2 regions of the Microbacterium sp. 01T413_2 genome follow, and region 2 is predicted to be linked to the other one. Evidence: predicted binding sites of a transcription regulator. Region 2 holds the regulator's gene; the other holds the start of a gene.
What was found. The regulator HspR, encoded in region 2, represses chaperone genes until heat shock. The targets are predictions, from matches to a motif close to AAGTTGAGTCNNNNNGACTCAACTT.
Positions count from the first base shown of each region.

Region 1: a site for HspR is predicted at 2,078-2,102, ahead of AC1DMN_RS09515 (ATP-dependent Clp protease ATP-binding subunit). Genes of this name have one in related genera too.

Region 1 is NZ_JBFTQL010000014.1:59,994-63,399, reverse strand. Features, by position in the region: gene AC1DMN_RS09515 (ATP-dependent Clp protease ATP-binding subunit) at 1-2,063, opposite strand, end outside; gene AC1DMN_RS09510 (glutamine amidotransferase-related protein) at 2,182-2,910, shown strand; gene AC1DMN_RS09505 (glutaminase) at 3,011-3,406, opposite strand, start outside.
Region 2 is NZ_JBFTQL010000003.1:99,215-102,620, forward strand. Features, by position in the region: gene AC1DMN_RS03130 (nucleotide exchange factor GrpE) at 1-74, shown strand, start outside; gene AC1DMN_RS03135 (DnaJ C-terminal domain-containing protein) at 85-1,071, shown strand; gene AC1DMN_RS03140 (heat shock protein transcriptional repressor HspR) at 1,288-1,767, shown strand; gene AC1DMN_RS03145 (hypothetical protein) at 1,859-2,815, opposite strand; gene AC1DMN_RS03150 (ABC transporter substrate-binding protein) at 3,134-3,406, shown strand, end outside.

The DNA of each region.
Region 1 (3,406 bases), on a different contig from region 2:
GTCATCACGATCACCGTGTTGCGGAAGTCGACCGTGCGCCCCTGACCGTCGGTCAGGCGACCGTCGTCGAGCACCTGCAGCAGCAGGTTGAACACGTCGGGGTGCGCCTTCTCGATCTCGTCGAACAGCACGATCGCGTAGGGGTTGCGCCGCACGCGCTCGGTGAGCTGCCCCGCCTCGTCGTAGCCGACGTATCCCGGAGGGGCGCCGACGAGCCGCGACACCGTGTGCCGCTCGCCGAACTCGCTCATATCGAAGCGGATCACGGCGGTCTCGTCGTCGAACAGACGGTCGGCGAGCGCCTTGGCCAGCTCGGTCTTGCCGACACCGGTGGGGCCGAGGAACAGGAAGGATCCGACCGGCCGACGCGCGTCGCCCATGCCGGTACGGCTGCGGCGCACGGCCCGTGCCACGGCGGCGACCGCGTCGTCCTGCCCGATCACGCGGGCGTGCAGGTCGGCCTCGAGGTCCGCCAGACGCTCCCGCTCGCTCTCGGAGACCCGGCTGACCGGGATCCCTGTGGCGCGCGCGATCACCGCGGCGATCTCGGCCTCGCCGACGACAGCGGGCTCGGCATCGACAAGGCGCGCGGTGCTGCCGGCGTCGTCGATCCGCGCCTGGACCGCGGCGATCTCGTCGCGGATCCGCGAGGCCTCCTCGTAGTGCTCGGCGCCGACCGCGGCGTTCTTGCGCGCTTCGAGGTCGGCCAGCTCGGCGAACAGCGCCGCCACATCGGTCACGACGCCCAGGCGGAGGCGCAAACGGGCGCCGGCCTGGTCGATGAGGTCGATCGCCTTGTCCGGCAGCACCCGGTCGGGCAGGTACCGCGCGCTCAGCTCGACGGCCGCACGGATCGCGTCGTCGGTGTAGGTGACGGCGTGATGCTGCTCGTAGGCGGGCTTGAGGCCTTCCAGGATCCGCACGGCGTCCTCGATCGAGGGCTCGGCGACCTTCACCGGCTGGAAGCGGCGCTCGAGGGCCGGATCCTTCTCGATGCGCCGGTACTCGGCGAGCGTCGTCGCGCCGACCAGGTGCAGGTCGCCGCGGGCGAGGCGCGGCTTGAGGATGTTGCCGGCGTCCATGCCGCCGCCTTCTCCGGATCCGCCCGCACCGACGACGGTGTGCACCTCGTCGATGAAGACGATGATCTCGCCCTTGTGCGCGGCGATCTCGTCCATGGTCTGGGTGAGACGCTCCTCGAAGTCGCCGCGGTAGCGGGTGCCGGCGAGCATCGCGGGCAGGTCGAGCGCCACGACGCGACGGTCCTTGAGCTGCGCGGGCACGGCGCCGTCGACGATCGCGCGGGCAAGGCCGTCGACGATCGCGGTCTTGCCGACGCCCGCCTCGCCGATCAGCACCGGGTTGTTCTTGGTGCGCCGGCTGAGGATCTCGATCGTCTGCTCGATCTCCGAGGCCCGGCCGATCACCGGATCGAGCTCGCCGGAGCGGGCACGGGCGGTGAGGTCGAGGCCGAACCGGTCGAGCATCGGGGTCTCGGACGCCGACTGGGTGTTCTCGGCCTCTGGCGCGGCGCCCGCGGTCACGGGCTCGCGCAGGCTCTGGGTGAGCGCTTCGGCGGTGACGCCGGCACGCGCGAGGATCTGGCCCGCGGGGGCGTCCTGTCCGAGCACGAGCGCGAAGAAGACGTGCTCCGGCTCGATGTAGGTCGCACCCGATGAGCGCGCCACCTGGTAGGCGTGGAACAGCGCGCGGCTGGCGCTCGGGGTGATGGTCGCGGCGTCGATGTCAGAGGCGTCGCCAGGGGCGGGCAGGCGGGTGTCGACGTCGTCGACGATGGCCTGCGGGGTCACCCCGATGTTGCGGATCGCCTGGTCGACGGCGTCGTCCTCGACGATGGTGCGCAGGACGTGCAGGGCGTCGAGCTCGGTCTGGCCGCGCTCGAGCGCGAAGCGGCCGGCGCGCTGCAGGATGCGCTGGGTGCGCACGGTCAGGAACCGGCTGAGGTCGATGGACCGGGTCTGCCGGGCCTGCTCACCGGCCAGGTAGCGGGCGAGGAACTCGTCGAACGAGCCCGAACCCGCGTCGGTGAAATCGTTGGGCATTTCGCTTCCTCTCAAACTTGAGCGTTGTGCTGTCAAGTTCAACGCGACTCCTTCCTTCATATTCCCGTCCGTTGCATCCGGACTTCGACGGCCTCCGCCGCTCGCCTAGAATCCAGGGATGGCCTCGCTCCTGTATGTCGGCGTGCGCCCTGAGCTGGATGCGGCGACGGCGGAGCGCGCGTCGTTCCGTGTCGCCCTCGGCGTCGATGCTGACGCACTGGACCGCATCGACCTCACCACCACCGCCCTGCCCGAGGACGTCTTCGACCGCTACGCCGGCTTCGTGATCGGCGGCTCTCCGTTCAACGTCACCGACGTTCGCAAGTCCGAGACCCAGCGGCGGGTCGAATCGGACCTGGAGCGCATCGCGGAGCGCGCGATCGACGGCGCCACCACCGCGTTCTTCACCTGCTTCGGAATCGGCGTGATCACGCGCCTCCTCGGCGGAGAAGTCGGCATGGACAACCCCGAGGAGGCGACCGCGGCCGAGATCCGCACCACGGCCGACGCCGTCGCGGATCCGCTGTTCGGTCCTGCCGGGCCTGTGTTCCACGCCTTCACCGCGCACAAGGAGAGCGCTGTCGCCGTGCCATCGGGCGCGGTGCTGCTCGCCGGCAACGACACCTGCCCCGTGCAGGCGTACCGCGTGGGTGCGGACCTGTACGCCACGCAGTTCCATCCCGAGCCGTCGCCGCGCGACTTCGCCGATCGGATGGTCTTCTACCGCACCACCGGCTACTTCGATCCGGACGCCTTCCACACCGTGCAGGAGGCCGTGCTCGAATCCGTCGTCACCGAGCCGGCGCGGATCCTGCACCGCTTCGGCGAGCGCGCACTGGCCCGCTGACGCCGCCGCCACTTTCTGACCTCTGACCGCGAGACTGCAACTGGGCGACGAGACTGCACCAAATCAGCGCAGTCTCGTCGCGGAGATGGAGTCTCGCGGTCTAAAGGGAGGCGGAACGGAGGAGGGCGATGCGGTCGTCGAGGTAGGCGGAGAGCGGCATGAGGGAACCGGCCGCGGACCACCGCACCGACGGCACGCCGTCCACCAGCGCGAGCGGGCCGGAGGATCCCCCGGCCGCCACGGCGTCCAGGTCGATCGGCGTCCAGCCCACGTGCACGGTCTCGCCGTCGTCGAAGCCACCGCGGGAGGCCTCCGCCCGGCGCTCCGCCCTGGCTCGTGCCGACTCGGCCGCATAACCCCGACGCACCGGGGCTGCGGCGCGCAGCACCTCGGCCGTGGCGTACACGGCATCACCGGCGATGAGCAGCACGCCGACGTGCCAGGCGGATCCGACCCGCACGATGCGCGGTGCCCGCCACCGCCCGGTCTTCTCGCG
Region 2 (3,406 bases):
TCGAGGTGGGCTACCGCCTGGGCGATGTGGAGCTGCGTCCTGCCAAGGTCGTCGTCGCCGTTCCTGCTGAGTAGGGGGTGATCGATGGCTAGCCAGGACTGGTTCGACAAGGACTTCTACAAGACCCTCGGCGTCTCGAAGGACGTGTCCGAGGCGGATCTGAAGAAGACCTACCGCAAGCTCGCACGCAAGTACCACCCCGACTCCAACCCCGGCGATGCCGCGGCGGAGGCGAAGTTCAAGGAGATCAGCGAGGCGTACTCGGTGCTCTCCGACACCGAGCAGCGTGCCGAGTACGACCAGATCCGCGCGATGGGCGCCGGTGGCGCGCGCTTCACGGCTCCGGGCAGTGCCGGCAACGGCGGCTTCGATGACGTGTTCAGCGCGTTCAACCGGGGCCGTGGCGGGCAGTCCGCCGACTTCGACGACATCTTCGCGATGTTCAACCAGGGCGGCGGCGGGTTCGGATCCGGTCGGTTCGGCCAGCCCTCCGGCGGGTTCCGCGGCTACGGCGGCCCGCAGAAGGGCGCCGACGTCACGGCCCGCACGACCCTGTCGTTCGCGACCGCCGTGCAGGGCGAGACAGTCACGCTGCAGGGTGAGGACGGCCGCCCGCTCAAGGTGAAGATCCCCGCGGGCGTGAAGGACGGGCAGAAGATCCGTCTGCGCGGCCGTGGGCGGCCTTCGCCCGACGGCGGCGAGAACGGCGACATCGTGGTCCAGGTGGCCGTGAAGCCGCACCCCGTGTTCACCCGCGATGGGCTGAACCTGCGGGTGACGGTTCCTGTCACGTTCACCGAGGCCGCGCTCGGCGCCACCATCGAGGTGCCGACCCTCGGTGGAGATCCGGTCAAGCTCAAGGTCGCGCCGGGTACTCCGTCGGGCCGGGTGCTGCGGGTCAAGGGCCGCGGCGTCACGACGTCGAAGGGCGTCGGCGACCTGCTCGCCGAGGTGCAGGTGGCCGTGCCGTCGCACCTCGACGACGCCGCGCGCGAGGCGCTGGAGCGCTTCCGTGAGGCGGAGCCCGCCGAGAACCCGCGCACCGAGCTGCTGGCGAAGGCCCGGGGATGAGTTCACCTGCGCCGTCGATCGGGTCCGCGCGCGACGCGGACACCGGGCGCCGCTCGCCGCGTCGTCCCGGAATCAGGAACAGTGACCGAGATCAGGACGATTCCTCGCGGATCCTCCTGATCTCGGTGCATTCTCCTGTTTCCGGTACGCGCGCCCGCTTGCGGGGCGCGAACGGTGTTCTCGGGATGCGCCGTGCGCGAAGGACGAGGGTGCGTCATGGCCGATGAGCGCATGAACGCCGAGACCCCGATCTTCGCGATCGCGGTCGCCGCCGAGCTCGCCGGGATGCACCCGCAGACCCTGCGGCAGTACGACCGGATCGGCCTGGTCGTTCCCGGCCGCACCAGGGGCGGATCCCGCCGCTACTCGATGCGCAACATCGAGCAGCTGCGCGAGGTCGCCCAGCTGTCCGGCGAGGGGATGAGCCTGCCCGCGATCGCGCGCCTGCTCGACCTCGAGGACGAGGTGCGCACGCTGCGCCGCCGTGTGGGCGAGCTCGAGCACGACCTGCGCGAGGAGCGCGCGAACCGCCCCGGCGTGCGTGTGTTCGCCGCCGGAACGACCGGATCCGTCATGGCCGTCCCGTCCGGGCGCCGGATCCGCCGCTCCACCGAGGTGGTGTTGTGGCGTCCGTGGCTGAGCGGCCCTGAGCGCGCCGACGACACCGCGGACGATCCGGACGACAGCCAGCGCTGAGGCAGCACAGCGGCGCAGAGACCGCGCCGGCGCTGACACGCGCAGGCAGAGCCGAGACGGCGGTGCAGGCCTCCGCCGTGCACGCTGGCGATCAGTCCAGCGGCTCGACGATGAAGTGCAGTGCGGCGCCCTGTCGGAAAGGCTGCACGACCTCGAGGTTCTCGTAGGCGGGACCGCCGGGGATCTCCGAGGCGCTCGCCCAGTACGACCACCGCGCATTGACCTGTGCACGGAGGGCGGGATGCGGGTGGTCCACCCGCCAGGTCTGCCGCATCCTCCGACCGAGGTACCGCCAGTGCTCCGCGGTGTCTGCGCTGTAGCCGACGGACCACGGGTCGTCCTCGTCGCCCGTCGCGGAGACGAGCGCAGCCCCGCCCTCGCGGACGAGCTCGTCGAGTCCGAAGGAGGCGTGCGCGGCGAACCCGGTGCCGGTGAACCCGGGCCAGAGCTCTGCAGGCGTGACCACGCGGTCCGCGAGCTCGAGCCGGCGCAGCCGCGCCCAGTTGCCCATGGTCGCGCTGAGTACGAGCCGGTCCAGAGGCACGGAGCCGGAGTCGCTGTACCCCGCCAGTTCCACCTCGTGCGGACGATCGGCCCTGAACCGCACCCGCACCTGCACCTGCGCCCCGTTATCGAACGGCTCGACCCGGATCCAGATCGTGAGCCGCTCCACGCCGTCCGCGGTGTCGACGATTCCGGGATCGGGATCCAGCCGTGCCCGCACCGCGGCATCGGACGGATGGTCGACGGCCCACATCCGCTTCCCGCGCTCGCCGGGGTCGAGCGTGCTCGGCTCCAGCTCTGAATAGCCGCGCTCGGCGCTGCCCGCAGGCACCGGCTCCACGGCGATGTAGTTCACCAGTCGCTCCGGCGGATGCTCCAGATAGGGGGTGAAGATCTGCAGCAGCCCGCGCGGTGCGGAACTGATGCCCAGCTGCATCCCCGCGGGATGGCCCCAGCGGGGTTCGCGCGGGACAGGACCGGCAGGACGGACCCATCGCCCGGAGAGATCGGCCGGTGAGGGGGATCCGACGGCGGACGTCATCATGGGAGCTCCTTCGTGGTTTTCGCGAGTGTCCTCACGACTGGACGAGCAAACCTCATCTGAAATCGATTTCCTGTCGAACGACTCTAGGGGCGTTCTGGTCGCGGCCGAAAGGGTGGGCGCGGTGCGGAGAGAAGAGGAATCGGCTTTCACTCGCAGGGGGTTGCGCAGATCGCTCAAGAGCGTCTTGTGCCTGAAATCGATTTCGCCTACTCTGAATGCAGCCCGGTCGATGCCGACTCAGCGCGACCGCGGACCCGGCCCCCTGTGCCGGACCCAGCACCGATTCGACGAGGAAGTCGTGTTCCCGAGGAGGAACCCATGAAGACGGACACACAGCGCACGCGCCGGGTGGTGATGGCCGCTCTCGGCGGCATCACGGCGGTAGGACTGCTCGCGGGCTGCGGCTCGAGCACGCCGGGGCAGGCCGCGGGCGACGGAGGCGACTCCTCCGGCAAGACCACGATCGAGTTCTGGCACCGCACGTTCACTCCGCCCGAGAACGCCTGGTACAAGGACATCGTCAAGAAGTTCAACGCCTCCCAGGACAAGATCGTCGTCAAGGACACGGAGATCCCGGCGGATGCCTGGGAT